DNA from 3 places in the Cobetia sp. MC34 genome. Region 1 is predicted to be linked to each of the others. Evidence: predicted binding sites of a transcription regulator. Region 1 holds the regulator's gene; each other region holds the start of a gene.
What was found. Region 1 encodes sigma-54, which starts transcription at its own class of promoters, with help from an activator protein. Its sites were predicted from a motif close to TGGCACNNNNNTTGCTNT; they were not measured.
Positions count from the first base shown of each region.

Region 2: IZU87_RS04615 (DUF3305 domain-containing protein) is a predicted target of sigma-54. The motif match lies at 1,700-1,717, and genes of this name have one in related genera.
Region 3: IZU87_RS01410 (NarK family nitrate/nitrite MFS transporter) is a predicted target of sigma-54. The motif match lies at 3,308-3,325, and genes of this name have one in related genera.

Region 1 covers NZ_JADPPY010000001.1:257,122-262,611, forward strand. Annotated here, with positions in the region: gene IZU87_RS01130 (KpsF/GutQ family sugar-phosphate isomerase) at 1-94, shown strand, start outside; gene IZU87_RS01135 (KdsC family phosphatase) at 221-790, shown strand; gene lptC (LPS export ABC transporter periplasmic protein LptC) at 790-1,473, shown strand; gene lptA (lipopolysaccharide transport periplasmic protein LptA) at 1,582-2,160, shown strand; gene lptB (LPS export ABC transporter ATP-binding protein) at 2,164-2,904, shown strand; gene IZU87_RS01155 (RNA polymerase factor sigma-54) at 3,138-4,586, shown strand; gene hpf (ribosome hibernation-promoting factor, HPF/YfiA family) at 5,247-5,490, shown strand, end outside.
Region 2 covers NZ_JADPPY010000005.1:124,671-130,160, reverse strand. Annotated here, with positions in the region: gene IZU87_RS04620 (DUF3306 domain-containing protein) at 286-1,083, opposite strand; gene IZU87_RS04615 (DUF3305 domain-containing protein) at 1,080-1,637, opposite strand; gene IZU87_RS04610 (formate dehydrogenase accessory sulfurtransferase FdhD) at 1,846-2,781, shown strand; gene IZU87_RS04605 (substrate-binding domain-containing protein) at 2,781-3,830, shown strand; gene IZU87_RS04600 (helix-turn-helix domain-containing protein) at 4,139-4,777, opposite strand; partial or broken gene IZU87_RS04595 (histone deacetylase family protein) at 5,350-5,490, opposite strand, start outside.
Region 3 covers NZ_JADPPY010000002.1:6,617-12,106, reverse strand. Annotated here, with positions in the region: gene preA (NAD-dependent dihydropyrimidine dehydrogenase subunit PreA) at 1-204, shown strand, start outside; gene IZU87_RS01425 (TetR/AcrR family transcriptional regulator) at 365-985, opposite strand; gene IZU87_RS01420 (CmpA/NrtA family ABC transporter substrate-binding protein) at 1,156-2,364, opposite strand; gene IZU87_RS01415 (ANTAR domain-containing response regulator) at 2,415-2,990, opposite strand; gene IZU87_RS01410 (NarK family nitrate/nitrite MFS transporter) at 3,553-4,911, shown strand; gene IZU87_RS01405 (hypothetical protein) at 4,996-5,163, opposite strand; gene IZU87_RS01400 (GNAT family N-acetyltransferase) at 5,303-5,490, opposite strand, start outside.

The DNA of each region.
Region 1 (5,490 bases):
AAACCGCATCAGCGTTCTGGTAGTCTGTGACGAGGATGAGCACCCCATCGGAGCCATCCATATGCACGGCCTGCTGGCCAGCGGCGTGATCTGAACTCCCGCGGGCGTTCGCTGTCTCTGTTCGACGGCAGATCGTCCCGGCAAGACGCTACCGCTCAACGCCCATCAGCGCCGTTCACAGGACAGCGTCAAGCATGCACGGAGTGCGAGGATAAAGACCATGAGCGACACGAATTCCCTGAGCGAAGAATATCCGCAGGACATCATCGACCGCGCACGCCGTGTGCGTCTGCTGGCGCTGGATGTCGACGGCGTGCTCACCGACAACCGTCTGCACTACGATGCCAACGGTGTCGAGACCAAGTCCTTCCACGTCCAGGATGGCCATGGCCTCAAGCTGGTGCTGCGCAGTGGCGTTCGCGTCGCGCTGATCACCGGCCGCAGCTCGCCGATGGTCGAGCGTCGCGCCAAGGAACTGGGCATTCAGGATGTCATCCAGGGCCGTGAAGACAAGCTGGTCGCGCTGACCGACCTGTGCCGCGAGCACGGGATCGAGCTGGAAGAGGTCGCCTATTGTGGCGATGACCTGCCGGACCGCGAGGCCATTCGTCGTGTCGGTCTCGGCGTCAGCGTGCCCAACGCCATGGCCTACGTGATGAGCGAGGCCAACTGGGTCACCTCACGCCAGGGCGGCGATGGCGCCGTGCGCGAGCTCTGTGATCTGCTGCTCAAGGCGCAGGGCCACTGGGCCTCGGTGCTGGATACTTACCTGCAGGAGTCGCGTCCCTGATGTTACGTCTGCCCCGCCCTTCTCCACGTCTCTGGCTGATGCTGCTGTTGCTGCTCGTCGGTGGCGTGCTGGCGCTGATCGAGCAGCGCAACAGCCTGGAATCGACCGTCAATGTCGAGGTCGACAGCAGTGAGCCGGATTACTATCTCGACGGGGCAGACATGACACGCTTCGATGCGCGCGGCGTGGCGATCCAGTCCATGACCTCGCCGCACATCGAGCACACGCCAGGCGATGACGTGACCCGGGCGCAGACCCCGAAGATTCGCACCAACGACAGTGAAGACCGCCGCTGGTATGCCACGGGTGACAGTGGCGTGTTGAGTGCCGGCGGCGACACCTTCACCCTCGAGGGCAATGCCAGACTGCGCCAGCCCGATGACCGCTGGACCCTCGATACCGATGTCCTGCACTACAGCCGTGATCAGAATCGCGCCTGGAGTGACGTGCCGGTCGTGATCACCCAGAATGGCCAGCATGTCGAAAGCGACAGCTTCAGCGCCGACCTCTCCCGGGACTCCGCCGTGCTGCAGGGCCGTGTTCGCAGCGTCCTGCAACCCGGCACGGGCCAGAGCGAGGCCAGCAAGGAAGCCGAGCGCATCGACTCGGGCACCGACAGCACCACCTCCGATGATGGGCGCGTCAACAGCACCTTCGAGGCAGCGCCTGCCAGCGGTGAATGAACCCGCCGGGCTGGCCGTCACGCCATGACCCGCGCCGCAACACCTTCTTCTCTGCCGCTCGATGGCATCATTGCTCGGGCGGCGACCCCGTCATGCCAAGGAGCCACCATGACTTCCACGACTCGCAAGCCCTTGACGGCCTGTCGCCAGACCCTCAACAGCGGTGTCATGGCGCTCTGCCTGGCACTGGGCATGTCCACCTTCGCCCCGGCCGCCATGGCGCTGGACAGCGATGCCAGCCAGCCGATCAACATCGCCGCGGACGCCCTGTCGCTCGATGACAAGGCCGGTACCGCCACCTACACCGGCCAGGTGGAAATGCGCCAGGGCAGCATGAAACTCGATGCCAGCCGCGTCGATATCAGCCGCGCCGGCAGCGGCGAGATCTCGCTGGTCAAGGCCACCGGCAAGCGTGCCTACCTGGAACAGCAACCCGCGCCCGACGAGAAGCTGGTCAAGGGCTGGGCCGACACCATCCGCTACCATGCGCTGGAGCGCCGCGTGGAACTGGTCGGCAATGCGCGTCTCGAGAAAGGCGATGACACCTTCGAAGGCGGCTACGTGGAGTACTTCCTCGACAAGCGCCAGGTGAACGCCAACAACAGCAAGACGGCACAGCAGACCGAAGGCGGTCGCGTGCACATGACTCTGACGCCGCGCGGCGCCAATGCCAGCAAGGAAAACTGAGTCATGACTGCTGCTACTCCGCGTACGCTGAGCGCTCGCCATCTGGCCAAGGCCTACAAGGGCCGCAAGGTGGTCAAGGACATCTCGCTGGAGATCCGCCAGGGCGACATCGTCGGCCTGCTGGGCCCCAACGGCGCCGGCAAGACTACCTCGTTCTACATGATCGTCGGGCTGGTGCGCGCCGATGCCGGCAACGTCTCCATCGATGACAAGGACCTCTCCGCTGCCGCCATGCATCAGCGTGCACGTGCCGGCATCGGCTATCTGCCGCAGGAGGCGTCGATCTTCCGCAAGCTGTCGGTGGCCGACAACATCATGGCGATTCTGGAGACCCGCAAGGACCTGGATCGCAATGGCCGCAAGGCACGCCTTGAAGAGTTGCTCGAGGAATTCAGCATCACGCACATCCGCGCCAGCGCCGGCATGAGCCTGTCCGGCGGCGAGCGTCGTCGGGTCGAGATCGCCCGTGCACTGGCCACCGAGCCGGACTTCGTATTGCTCGATGAGCCCTTCGCCGGCGTCGACCCCATCTCGGTGGGCGAGATCAAGAGCATCGTGCGCCAACTGCGCGATCGTGGCATCGGCGTGCTGATCACCGACCACAATGTGCGCGAGACGCTCGATATCTGTGACACCGCCTATATCGTCGGCGATGGCCAGATCATCGCCCACGGTGACGCGGACTCCATCCTGGCCAACCAGCAGGTGCGCGACGTCTACCTGGGCCACGAGTTCACGCTCTAGGGTCAGCGGCTGCGCTGAGTCCTCGCGAGGTAAAAGCTTCGAAAGCCGCTGCGTGATTTTATCGCGTAGCGGCTTTTTCATGTCTGACATCAGACGCATGCATGACGTCCATACCACCTTGGTGGAAACATGGCATGCAAGTTGCTTGAATATTCACGACAACCACTTGTCAGTGCCCCGAGTCACGGTATAGCGTAGTAAGCACGTTCCTTTGCCGTGAATTGACTGACTCCATGAAACCCACCCTGCAACTCCGCCTCGGCACCTCGCTGACCATGACGCCGCAGCTCCAGCAAGCGATCCAGCTGCTGCAGCTGTCGACGCTCGACCTGCGTCAGGAGATTCAGCAAGCCCTCGAGTCCAACCCCATGTTGGAGCTCGACGAGGACTACGAGTCGCTGGATGTCGTCGAGACACAGGATTCGAGCGAGATCTCCACTGCCGACTCCTCGAGCGAGATTCCCGAGGAATACCCCCTCGACAGTGACTGGTCGGACCTCTACCAGGACCACGCCGGTAGCCTGACCAGCTCCGGCAGTGGCAGCGGGAGCGAAGAAGGGCCGGACTTCGATCGCAATACCAGCGTCGAGAGCCTGCAGGACCACCTGCGCTGGCAGCTGGCGATGACCGACCTCGATGGCCGTGAACGCCAGATGGCGGAGAGCCTGATCGATGCCGTCGACGGTGCCGGTTATCTGAGTCTGTCACTCGATGAGCTGGTCGATGGCCTGCGCGGCCAGGGCCTGCCCGGCCTCAAGGCCTCCGAACTCGAGCAGGTATTGCTGCGTCTGCAGCAGTTCGACCCGACCGGCGTCTTCGCCCGTGATCTGCGCGAATGCCTGCTGCTGCAACTGGCACTGCTGCCGGATGACCTGCCGCTGCTGGCGCAGGCGCGCCGCCTGGTACGTCAATTCCTCGAGGCACTGGGCAACGATGACCGCAAGCTGCTCAAGCGCCGCCTGAGCCTTGACGATGACGAGCTGGATCACGTCATCCGCCTGGTACGCGCGCTCGATCCGCGTCCGGCATCCGCCTGGGGCGAGCCCGCCAGCGATTACGTGATCCCTGATCTGCTGGTGCGCCATACCCGCCATGGCTGGCAGGTCGAGCTCAACCCGGAAGCGCTGCCCAAGCTGCGCATCCAGCCGGAATACGCCGCGCTGATCAAGCGTGCCGACAAGTCCGCCGACAACACCTTCCTCAAGGACAACCTGCAGGAAGCGCGCTGGCTGATGAAGAGCCTGTCATCACGCAATGACACCCTGCTCAAGGTCGGCCGCGAGATCATGGCGCGCCAGATCGACTTCCTCGAGCAAGGCGAGGAAGGCATGAAGCCGCTGATTCTGGCCAACATCGCCGAAGTGGTCGAGATGCACGAATCGACCATCTCGCGGGTCACGACCCAGAAGTACATCCACACCCCGCGCGGCGTCTTCGAGCTCAAGTTCTTCTTCTCGAGCCAGGTCGGTGGCAGCGGCAGTGGCGACGCCCACTCAAGCACCGCCATTCGTGCCCGCATCCGCAAGCTGATCGCGGAAGAGCCGGCCCGCAAGCCTCTCTCCGACTCGCGGCTGGTCGATCTGCTCGCCAGCGATGGCATCGAGGTCGCACGCCGTACCGTGGCCAAGTATCGCGAGGCGATGGGCATCCCCTCCTCCAGCGAGCGCAAGCGTCTGGCCTGAGGCGTCACCTGCGGCTGCCATGCCCTGCTTTCACCTCCACAATGGCAGCCGCCGCCAACCTCAAGCGCTGGATTTTCCGCTCATCAGCCTCTGACTTCGCGGGCAGCGGTACGCCTGTCGCGCGCTCGGTCATGCCGTCAACCGCTCATCAATTGCCCGTCATGGGCCATGACGGCGCGCAGGATGACGGTAAAAAACCGCCGTTCCGGCAGCGTCATTCACCGTCAATCGCATGTTTTTAAAGTCACTTTTGCGCGTATTGCACCTGGATGACACCCGGAGAACCTCCCGGAACGCCGCTTGCTCCACGCAATCGAAGCGCCTGAAAGGCGACGTACATGCAGGCATTGGCGACGAAAACCCGCCTTCTTGCGCGTCTTTCACGCACCACCCACCAGACGTGCCCTTGAAGTCCACTCCGTTACCCCTCAATGAGTTGAAGACAAGCACTGAGCCACGATGCAGCGCAGCGTTGATCTTTGCGCAAAGCTTGGGCATTGTCGGTACAGACGCTCACGACATCTGACGCCACTGGCAAGGGTGCGAAAACATCGCCAGACGGTGGCCGTCAAGCCTGTTGCAGAGCGTCCGATCAGGGTTTGCTCGTAGTCAAAAAGGGTTACAATTGAATGGCAACCCGCTGGATAAAGGAGCGTGTCCATGCAAGTGAATATCACCGGGCATCATGTGGAACTTACCGATCCTCTCCGCGATTACGTCAACGAGAAGCTCGCTCGCCTCGAACGGCATTACGACAACATCACCAATGTTCAGGTGACACTGTCGATCGAGAAGGAGCGCCAGCAGGCTGCCTGCACCTTGCACGCGGCAGGCGCTGACCTCCACGCCCTGGCAGAAGACCCCAACATGTACGCTGCCATCGACGCGCTCGCCGACAAGCTGG
Region 2 (5,490 bases), on a different contig from region 1:
GTCGCGCAGGCACTCATCAGCGCAGGCGGTTGACGTCAGTCATCATCTTCAAGGGTTGGCATGTCATGCTGAATCTTGCATGTGCGTTGCAGTCAGTGCGCCTTGATGAGGCGCGTCAGGGTGACCCATGAGGCATCAGGATGACCTCGGTCAGGCGTATCCGGCTTTCTCGTGGGTCATAATGACGCATTTTGATTGTGCGGCGCGTCATCCTGACGCCCTGGTGTCCTGAGCCCTGACGCGCTCAGCCCTGGCGCTGGAGGCGTTTATGGGGCCAGCCCCGGGTCACGGCTTGTGGCGGATCCCGCTGTCATCATCTGACGCGGGAGCTGGCTCGCGCGAGTCTTCTGCTGGTATTGCTTGCGGGTCAGGCGACTCGACTATCTCGTCGCTGGGCGTCGCGTGTGACTCGCCCACTGGCACCTCACCGTCAGGCGCCTGCTCAGCGATCTGGTCGTCTGTCTCCTGCGCCGTATCCGCCGTGGGTGTCTCGCTTGCCTCATCAAGCTTTTCCAGGCCTTCTTCGACCTTGCGGGTCCAGCTGCGCAGCGTGTCGGCGACACCTTCGGCGAGCGGGCGCATCTGGGAGAAGTCCTGGTCGTAGTCATCCAGCCCATCGCGCACCGAGTGCTCGCCACCCATGAAGATACGTCGCAGCGCACGCTGGCGTAGCGTCGGGTCCACGCCGCTCTGCATGAAGGCGCTGATGTCGGCGTCTGGAGTCAGGGTGTCGGGGTCTGGCAGCTCGATGACTGGCGCTTCAGCGTTGTCAGCGTCTGCTGCCTGCTGATCGCTCTCGGTTGATGCCTGTTCTGCTGGCTGTTCGGCTGACTGCTCTGCTGCCGAGGAGGGGCTGTCGCCGCCCAGGGCTTCGTGCTGCGAGCCACTCGCTGCAGGGGCGTCAGCGCTGTGGTCAGAGGCGACTCCCACCTGTGACGGCGGGAGGCTGTCGCCCTTGGTCACCTCGGCGCTGTCCGGCTGTGCCAGTTGGTCTTCACGGCGGCTGTCGCCTTGCTTGCGGCGTGACCAGCGCGAGAACAGGCCTTCATTGGCAGGGCTTGCGTTATCGTCGTGCTGGCTCATGACGTGCTTTCCGTACCATCACCGGGCTGATGCGTCTTGTTGGGCGTCGCGGCGAGCTGCTCTGCCTGACTGGCGCGCCCGGCGCCCTTGCGTTTCTTCTTCTTGCCCTCGTCGAGTCGTTCGCCGTGACGCGCGAGGTAGGCTTCCAGCCACACCATCAAGGCAGGGGGCATCGGCACGTCCAGCACCAGCTGGTCGCCATCCATCCAATGCGATGCTACCTCCTGACAGGCCGTCACCACGCGGGGCTGCATGCCGTCGGCTTCGCGCTCGTCGCATTGGACGAACAGACGCGGCTGCTCACAGCGCAGGTTGTAGCGGTAATCGGTGCGCTCGGTGAGGTGAAGCTGCAGCGGCAGGATGCGGCGATGCGCTACTTCATCAGCGGTGGCAGGCTCTGCTACGTGCGATTCCGTCTCTGGCGTTGCAGAGGGCGAGAGGTCGGCAATCCGCCAGGTGTCGATGCTGAAACGCCCCAGCTTCTGCGTGGTGGGTGCCAGGGTGACGCTCAACCAGCGGGTGTCGTCACTGCGGGGAGGGATGGATTCAGACATGGCTTCCTTGTTCACTGCTGTACCCGCAAGCGGGTCTGAAAAGAATGCTGCGATGGTGCTAGTGTGCAAGATACATGCCGGCGCATGCGATATCAGGGTCACCGTGAGTCAGTGCGGGGACAGCTCTGCCATCAGACTGGTACTCTACGGCGATTCAGCGCAAGAATTGCCATTCCAACCGGCTCGATCAGGGAGACCCGAGTTCATGATGCCCTCTGCACGGCCAGCGATCAGTCGCGCCACACTACCCACTACGCTGGACATCGAAGTCATGGATGAGCGCGGTGAGCGCCATCGGCAGTCCATTGCCGCCGAGCGCTCGCTGACCATCTATCTCAATCGGCGCGAGATCGTCACCTTGATGACCCTGGGTGCCGAACCTGAGGCGCTGGTGGCCGGTTATCTGCGCAATCAGGGACTGCTGGGTGAGCTTGAGGACCTCGAAGCGCTGCAGGTGGACTGGGAAGTCGAGAGCGCCTCGGTGGTGACGCGTCATCTGCCTGAGGATATCGAGCAGCGCCTCGGCAAGCGCACCGTGACCACCGGCTGTGGGCAGGGCACGGTATTCGGCAATCTGCTGGAGCGCCAATCACTGGCCGCGCTGGACGCAGGCCCCTTCAGTCAGGCCCTGTTGTATCGCCTGCTGGAGGCGCTGGCGGCGCACAACGCGACCTACCGCAAGGCTGGTGCGGTTCACGGTTGCGCCCTGTGTCGAGATGATGAGGTATTGGCGTTCATCGAGGATGTCGGCCGCCACAACGCCGTCGATACGCTGGCGGGGCTGAGCTGGTTGGCGCCCTTGAGTGATGATGACAGTGATTATCAAGGGGCCAATATCTTCTACACCACCGGCCGCCTGACCTCCGAGATGGTACTGAAGGTGGCTCAGGCGGGGATCTCGGTGCTGGTCTCACGCTCCGGCGTCACGCAGAAGGGGGTGGAGCTGGCGGAACGCTTTGGCGTGTTGTTGATCGCGCGCGCCAAGGGGCGCCACTTCCAGGCGGTGGACCCTGCCGGGCGGCTGGTGCTGGACGCCATCCCGCCGCTGCGTGCCGGCGACGCTCTCAAGTCATCGCGCCATGATGCGTCAGGCAAGCCATCTTCAGCAGACGGCGCAGCCGGATATGACAAGGGGGCGCAGTGATGAGTCGTCTTTCTTCGCCGCTGGGCGTCATACCCTCACAGGGATTTTCCTCTGAACTCGGCGCGCCTTCAGGTGGCTCTGTCGCTGAGTCTTCAGGCGAGCCCCTGAATGCGGCCACCGGCCGGCAGGCTCCCGTCCCCCACGACAACCCCTTTCTGACGGTGCAGGAAGTCGCGCGCCTGCTGCACCTCAACGAGAAGAAGATCTATCAGCTGGCCAGTGACGGGACCATGCCGGCGACCAAGGTGACCGGCAAGTGGTTGTTTCCGCGGCGCCTGGTGGAGCAATGGATTCTCGAGTCCAGCCATCATGGTGTGCTGGCGGATCGCCTAATGATCACCGGCAGTGATGACCCGCTGCTGGCTGCGCTCTCCATGCGCCTCAATCAGCAGCATGCCGGTAGCTCCTTCTATGGCATGAGCGTCACCGGCACGCGTCTGGGGCTTGATCTGCTCAGCCAGGGGCGTGCTGACGTCTGCGCCATTCACTGGGGGCGCGCGGAGGAGGCGGCGCTGCGTCACCCGGCGCTGATTCGTGGTCACGATGGCTATCGCCAATGGGTGATGGTGCGGCTTGCGCGCCGTACCCAGGGGCTGATCATCCGCAATGATGATCGCCATCTGTCCATCGACCCAAGCGGCCTGTTCGGTTCGCAGCGGCGTTGGGCGGTGCGACAGGAGGGGGCGGGTTCGCAGCGCTTCCTGCAGGAGTGGCTGTCTGGCCATCAGATGCGTGCCGAGCAGCTCAATACTCTGGCGATCGCCTATTCCGAGCGTGAAGTGGCCTCGATGGTGGCGCGGGGCGAGGTGGACGTCGGCCCCGGTACGCTGTCGGCCGCCAATGAGTTCGGCCTCGGCTTCGTTCCGGTCTGTGAAGAGGCCTTCGATCTGGTGGTGCCGCGCAATGTCTATTTCCGCGATCTATTCCAGGGGTTACTGGACTATCTGGCGACGCCGAATGGTATCCAGCTGGCGCAATCCCTCGGCGGCTATGATCTGCGCGAATGCGGTCAGTTGATCTGGCGCGGCGATGCCGCACAGCACGATTGAGGCGCTCTGTAATGAGACGCTCGATAAACTGAACGCCCAGCGAGTGCTGGTGGTCAGGACTCGGCAGAAGCCATAAGTGCGACATCCAAAAAAAATCGCCCATTAGCGCATGGCTAGTGGGCGATTTTTTTATTTCGGGCTGACGGCGAGCATGGTAAAGCAAGTCATTGTTTCGAATGGACCGGCCAGGTGGCGCTCGCGTTAAGGCTATCTTTCCGGTTTAGCTTCTTGCCAGCGCGTTACTTGGTTTATTTCACTTCAACACAGCCCAGCTCACTTCAACACAGCCCAGCTCACTTCAAATCAGCTCAGCTCGGATCCGAATCATTGCGAGTGCACACCGACAGCACGATGGCATCTTCTTCGCTGGTAGAAACCAGGGCATGACCCATGTCGGAGTCGAAATAGATGCTGTCGCCATCGCCCAGCGGCAAGGGTTCATAGAATTCCGAATAGAGCAGAATGCTGCCCGCCAAGACCATCAGGAACTCCTCGCCGTCGTGACGCACCCAGTCGGGGAAGTCATCGAAGCTGCGCGCGCGCACGCGAGTCTTGAAGGGAATCATGCGTTTCTGCGCCAGCTGCCAGGACAGCAGCTCGTGCTCGTAGGTCGGTGTCGGGTGTGACTTGCCATCACCGACGCGCGTCAGGTCGCGACGCCCGAGAGTGCCACTCTGGCGCTTGGGCGGGCTCAGCAGCTGTGGCAGGTCGATGTTCAGACCATGAATCAGCTTCTGGACCGCCGTAAAGGTCGGCGAGATCTGCTCGTTCTCGATCTTGGACAATGTCGAGCGTGCCAGCCCCGTGCGCTGGCTGACATCTTCCAGCGTCCAATGATGGGAGAGGCGGATCTGCTTCACGCGTTCGCCAAGCTTCAGGGGCTCAACGAAGGGTTTGCGGCCGGAGGCGATCCGGACGGCGGCGTCCTTGTCTGTCGGTGTGCTCATGTGAGTGGCTTCGCTATGGGCGTGATATTGGCGGCGCACGATATCGGGTGTCGCAGCGCTGTCAGCTGGCGATAAAGTTTACTATCGGAAACTTTATCGCCAGCTTATCACAGCATGGCAAGAGCGCATCATCCCGACACGTAGCCAACATGGCTGTCCGCGACATGGCTGTTCGCGATACCTAAGGCTCGCTGGTACTCCCTTGATGCAGCGACAGGTTTCCTGGCTGCGGGAAACCTGTCGTGAGGTGTGATGTGCGCCAGGAGTGAAAGTCACCGGTGCGGGGGATGCCCAGCGCTAGAACAGCCGGGCACTAGAACAGCCAGGCGCTAGAATAGCGGGTGATCACGCTCATCCTCGGCGGGCTTGGAAAGCGGCGGCTGTACGCTGTCTGGTGTGCCAGAGGCGGAGCGGGGTGGTAGGGCATCCACGGTGGGAGGCGCGAGATCGAGCTGGTCTGGTTCGGGTTTCTTTGACTCGGGTCGCTCTGACGTGGGTTGCTCAGAAGCCGGTGGCTCTGAAGGGAGCTGGGCTGATGGGTGCTGGCTGCCGGCACGTGCATCGAGGCCATCCTGCATCGGCAAGCCCGCCAGCGCCTTGAGATGCGCCTCCGTGCTGCGCCCTAGCGCCTCCAGGCAATACCCGCCCTCCAGCACGGAGACGATACGCCCGTGGCAGTGACGCCGCGCGACATCCATTGCCAGCAGGGTGAC
Region 3 (5,490 bases), on a different contig from region 1:
GACACCTCGCACCAGGCCATCATGCATCTGGCCAAGGACAACGGCACCGCCCGCTATGAGGTAAAGGACGCCGACTGCGTGGGCTGCAACCTGTGCGAGATCACCTGCCCGGTCGAGGACTGCATCACCATGGAAGTGCAGGACACCGGCAAGCCATACATGAACTGGATGGAGGACCCACGCAATCCGCATCGCGCGGCCTGATCGTCTGGTGCTCCTTTGATCGCGGGGCGCAGGTAGCAATAGATGGGAACCAAAAAAGGGGCTGCCAGCAATGGCAGCCCCTTCCTCATTGGCCTGATGACCCACCAATGATGACCATGATTAGCTTCATGATAACAAAACCATGAAGTCACCTGCTGGCTCAGGCGGACAAACCGACGCCCTTCAGCAGCACCCGCGTGACGTTCTGCACCGCCTGTTCGAATTCCCGATCACTCAGCGCCTTGCCCTGATTGAGCACCGCGATCTGATGATCGAAGTCGGCGTAGTGCTGGGTGCTGGCCCAGATCATGTACAGGTAGGCGGAGGCATCGACGTTGTCGATGCGGCCCTCGCCGATCCACTGGCGCAGGCGTGACTTCTTCATCTCGGCCCACTCGTCGAGCCACACCGTCAGCTCTTCGCCCAGCACCGGCGCACCCTGCATGATCTCGCTGGCCCACACCTTGGAGCCATAGGGGCGCTGGCGCGAGTGCATCATCTTGGCGCGAATGTAGGTGGAGAGCACCAGCTGCGGGTCGTCGTAGGCCTCGAAGCACAGCGCATCTTCCTTCCACAGCGCCAGCAGGCCATCGAGCACCGCGCGATACAGCGCTTCCTTGGTGCTGAAGTAGTAATGCAGATTGGACTTGGGCAGCTCTACCTCGGCGGCAATATCGACCATGCTGGCGCCGACATAGCCCTTGAGAGCGAAGATCTTTTCGGCGGCGAGCAGGATGCGGCCGACATTATCCTTGCGAATCTGAGACTTGCGAGTGGTCATGCGATCCCCTGACGCGGTGCTGGCAGTGCGATGAGAATATCACAACCGCACTGCCAACATGTCTGAGCCGTCAGGTTTGCCCTGTCATCCGGCAAAGGAGATGGCGACTTCTCTGCAAGTGCCGTGCAATCCCGCGCCAGCGCGGACCGGCAAGGACCGCGCCCGCGACGTCACTCGAAGACCGCGCCATCGATGAAGCCATCCGCCGGCATCGGCACCTGGCCCGCCTCGCCGCTCAGCCACCAGGGCGCCGGGTGCGTGCCTTCGCTGCGCTCATCCGCCACCGGCACCACCATGCCCAGCTTGCGGGCCGCCGTGCGGTAGAGGTCCGGGCGCACACAACGTGTCAGCGTCGCCTCGAGATCCTCGTCATTGAAGCCCTGCAGATGCCCCCAGCGCTGCATCTGGGCGATGTACCAGCGCGTCTGGGAACGCCACGGGAAGTTGGCTGCGTAGCGATGGAAGATGGTCCAGCCGGGGTTGTGCTGCTGAAACTCCTCCACCGACTGCTCGACATCGACATCCTCCAGCCCGCGTGTCACCACGCTCATCGGCACCTCCGGCATGCCCTCGTCGTGCAGCCACTCGGCGGCTTTCGCCCGATTGCCGGGGCGGTCCAGCCAGGCGCAGGCATTGAGCAGCGCGCGAATCAGCGCCTGATGCGCCAGCGGATGCTGCTCCGCCCAGTCCTCGCGCACGCCCAGCACCTTTTCCTGCCCGAAGCGCCAGATATCGTGACTGCCCGCCACCACCTGCCCCATGCCCTGCGCCGCCGCCAGGCTGTTCCAGGGCTCACCGACACAGAAGCCATCCAGCGCACCGCTGGCCAGCTGCGCCGCCATCAGCGGCGGCGCCACGGCGCGCATCTCGACGTCGCGGTCCGGATTGATGCCGCCCGCCGCCAGCCAGTAGCGCAACAGATAACGATGCGAGGAGAACGGGTGCACGCTGGCCAGCTTGAGCAGTGGCTCGCCACGCTGCTTGCGCTCGCGCACATGCGCCGCCAGCGCCTTCGCGACCTGCAACGGACTGGAGAGGTCGTGGCCGTCCTCGCCGAGGGTGGCCATCAGCGCGCGCGACAGCGTGATGGAGTTGCCGCCCAGGTTGAGCGTCATGGCACTGATCACCGGCGTGGCGCGGCCATCCAGGCCCAGGGTCGAGGTCAGCGGCATCAGCGCCAGCATCTGCGCCCCCTGCAGCACACCGGTCTGCAGGTCATCACGCAACGCCGCCCACGAGGGTTGCCACTTGAGTGTCACCGCCAGCCCCTCCTCGCGGAAAAGCCCCAACTGCTCAGCGACCACGAAGGGCGCGGCATCATTGAGTGGCATCAGGCCCAGCGTCAGCTGATGGCCATTCAGGGGTACATCTGTGGGCATCACGCACACCTCTTGAACGATCGAGAGAGAAGGACAGTACGGCGACCGGCTCAGCGCCGACGCGCGGCCTTGAGCAGCTCATCGGCCAGCTCATGCAGGGCCAGGCGCCGGTTCATGGCGGTCTTGCGCAGGTATTGATAGGCGGCATCTTCACTGAGCCCGCGCGTCTCCATCACCACGGCCTTGGCGCGATCGACGCTGCGCCGCTGCACCAATGTGGTCTGGGTACGGTTGAGCTCCCCCTTGAGCGCACGGTGCGCCTCGAAGCTGGTGATGGCGACCTCGACCATGCTGCGCACCATCGCTGGCATGACGTGGTCCACCACATAGGCCGAGACACCGGCGCCGGCCGCCTCACGCACGAGGTCCGGGGCATCTTCACTGGCCAGCATGATCATCGGCTTGGGATAGCGTCGCCCCAGCTGGCCGAGATGCTCCAGGGTGTCGCGGCTGGGCAGGTCGGCGTCGATGATCACCGCATCGGGTTGATGCTGCTCGACCAGCGCGTGCAGGTCCTCGTGCTCGTCAACGCGCAGCGCCACCTCGAAGCCGGCGCTCAATAGCGCCTGCTCCAGCGCGGCGGAGCGCTCACTGCGGACATCGACGATCAGCACGGTCACGGGCATGTCAGGTTTCCTTGGGTCGGGCATGAGACTTGCCGTACACCCAAGCAGGATTCGTGCCGCAATCTGGTGCAACCCTGCGGCCAAAGGCCTTCAGAGCGGCCGAGCCGAAAGCGTCGCTGCACTGCAATGAGGCACGCGCCTTGCCGACCCTCCCAGCGCCATCTGCGTGCGCCAGACTGGTACCTCGCGCCTTGCTGACGCACCGCCAGCGCGCATCGAGCGCGCGTCCAGCCTGGGACACGGCCTGCGCGTGCCAACCCACCGCCCTCGCCAAGCCATTGATCTTCTGGGACTTGTCCCGCCCACACCCCCGCAACTGGCGCGCTACTTGCTTTGTTCCTGTCACTTGCCGCACAGACGCTCTGCTGCCGGCAACCATGGCATCACCGACTGCTGCCATCGCTATCCATGACGTGGACCAGGCTCTTCGGAGTACGAGTGCGTCGAACCAGGCCCCTCAATGACGAGGCGCCCTTGCTGTCGTTCATTCACAGCCGTTCGACCACTCGCCGAGCACACCTGACCTCGTGCCCGGCACCGACGCTGAATCAGGAGCCCACTCATGGATATCCGCAACAAGGCCAGCCGCATCCGGCTGTTCAGCTTCAACACCCCGCAAATGCGCGCCTTCCACATGTCGTGGTTCGCCTTCCACGTCTGCTTCTTCGGCTGGTTCGGCATCGCGCCGCTGATGGCCGTGGTGCGTGACGACCTCGGCCTGACCAAGACCCAGATCGGCAACACCATCATCGCCTCCGTCGCCATCACGGTGATCGTGCGTCTCGCCATCGGCGTGCTGTGTGATCGCATCGGGCCACGCAAGGCCTACACCTGGCTGCTGTGCCTCGGCTCGCTGCCGGTGATGTGCATCGGCTTCGCCGACAGCTTCGAATCCTTCTTCCTGGCCCGCCTGGCCATCGGTGCCATCGGCGCCTCCTTCGTCATCACCCAGTACCACACCTCCGTGATGTTCGGCCCCAACGTGGTCGGCACCGCCAACGCCACCACCGCGGGCTGGGGCAACCTGGGCGGCGGCACCACCCAGATGCTGATGCCGCTGGTGATGGCCGGCCTGCTGATGCTGGGCGTCGAGCAGACCCTGGGCTGGCGTCTGGCGATGGTCGTGCCGGGCATCGTGCTGTTCCTGACCGGTATCGCCTACTACTTCTTCACCCAGGATGCGCCGGACGGCAACTTCAGCGAGCTGCGTGAGCGTGGTGAGCTGCCCAAGGCCGAGAAGGAATACAGCATGCGCGCCACCTTCGGCGCGGCGGCACGCGACATCCGTGTCTGGGCCCTGTTCCTCGTCTATGGCGCCTGCTTCGGGGTCGAGCTGACCATCAACAACGTCGCCGCCATCTACTTCTTCGATCACTTCGATCTCGATCTTGCCACCGCCGGTCTCATCGCGGGCCTGTTCGGCCTGATGAACCTGTTCGCCCGCACCCTGGGCGGCGTGTTCTCCGACCTGTTCGCCCGCCAGTCCGGCCTCAAGGGCCGCGTGCGCTGGCTGTTCATCGCGCTGCTGTGTGAAGGCGTGGCGCTGGTCGGCTTCGCCCAGATGGAAACCCTCGCGGTGGCCATCGGCATCATGCTGGTCTTCAGCCTCTTCGTGCAGATGGCGGAAGGCGCGACCTTCGGTATCGTGCCCTTCGTCAATCGCAAGGCACTCGGCGCGGTCGCCGGTATCGTCGGTGCGGGCGGCAACGCAGGCGCGGTCGCCGCGGGCTTCCTGTTCCGCAGTGAGGAGCTGACCTACCAGGAAGGCCTGATGTACCTGGGCATGGGCGTGATCGTGATCTCGCTGTTCGCGCTGCTGGTGCGTTTCAGCGCCGCCACCGAAGCCGAGGAAAGCCGCGCCTACGACGCCGCCGTCGCGGACCGCAAGCAGCAGAGCGAGCAACAGCCTGCCTCGGCATAAGCGGACTTCCTTCTCCCCTAGCCTTCTTGTGTCTGGCGACAGCTCAGGTCAGCGGCGACTCATCGCAGCGCTGGCAGCCGAGCCTCAGCTATCGGTGGCGTTCTCGACGCTATCACCGGCTTCCTCGACGGCGTTGTCCATCTTCTCACCGGCCTTCTCCATCGGACCTTCGTCCTCGCAACCGGCGAGCGACAGGCCACCGAGACCGAGCATGGCAATCATCAGCGAACTACCCAGAGTCTTGAGCTTCATGATGTCTCTCCTTGAATCATCGGTCGGAATGACGCGACAGCTGCCATCACACTCAGGCTGCCACGTGGTGTTACCCATGACATGGAGCGGGAGCCTTGTCGTTTCAAGGGTCACGCAACGCCGAGTTGCCTGTTGCTGATCAAATACCAAGCTCAGAGAAGGTATCGGGAAACTGCACTTCACCGCCCAGCCCCTCCAGATAGTCCGGCAGCAGCTCGAAGGCGACGAAGGAACCCGGCACGTCGTCATGATGGCAGTAGAGCCCGTAATGACACGCCGGATGAAAGCCCAGATGGGTATAGAAATCCGCATGGCCTGCCGCCACCA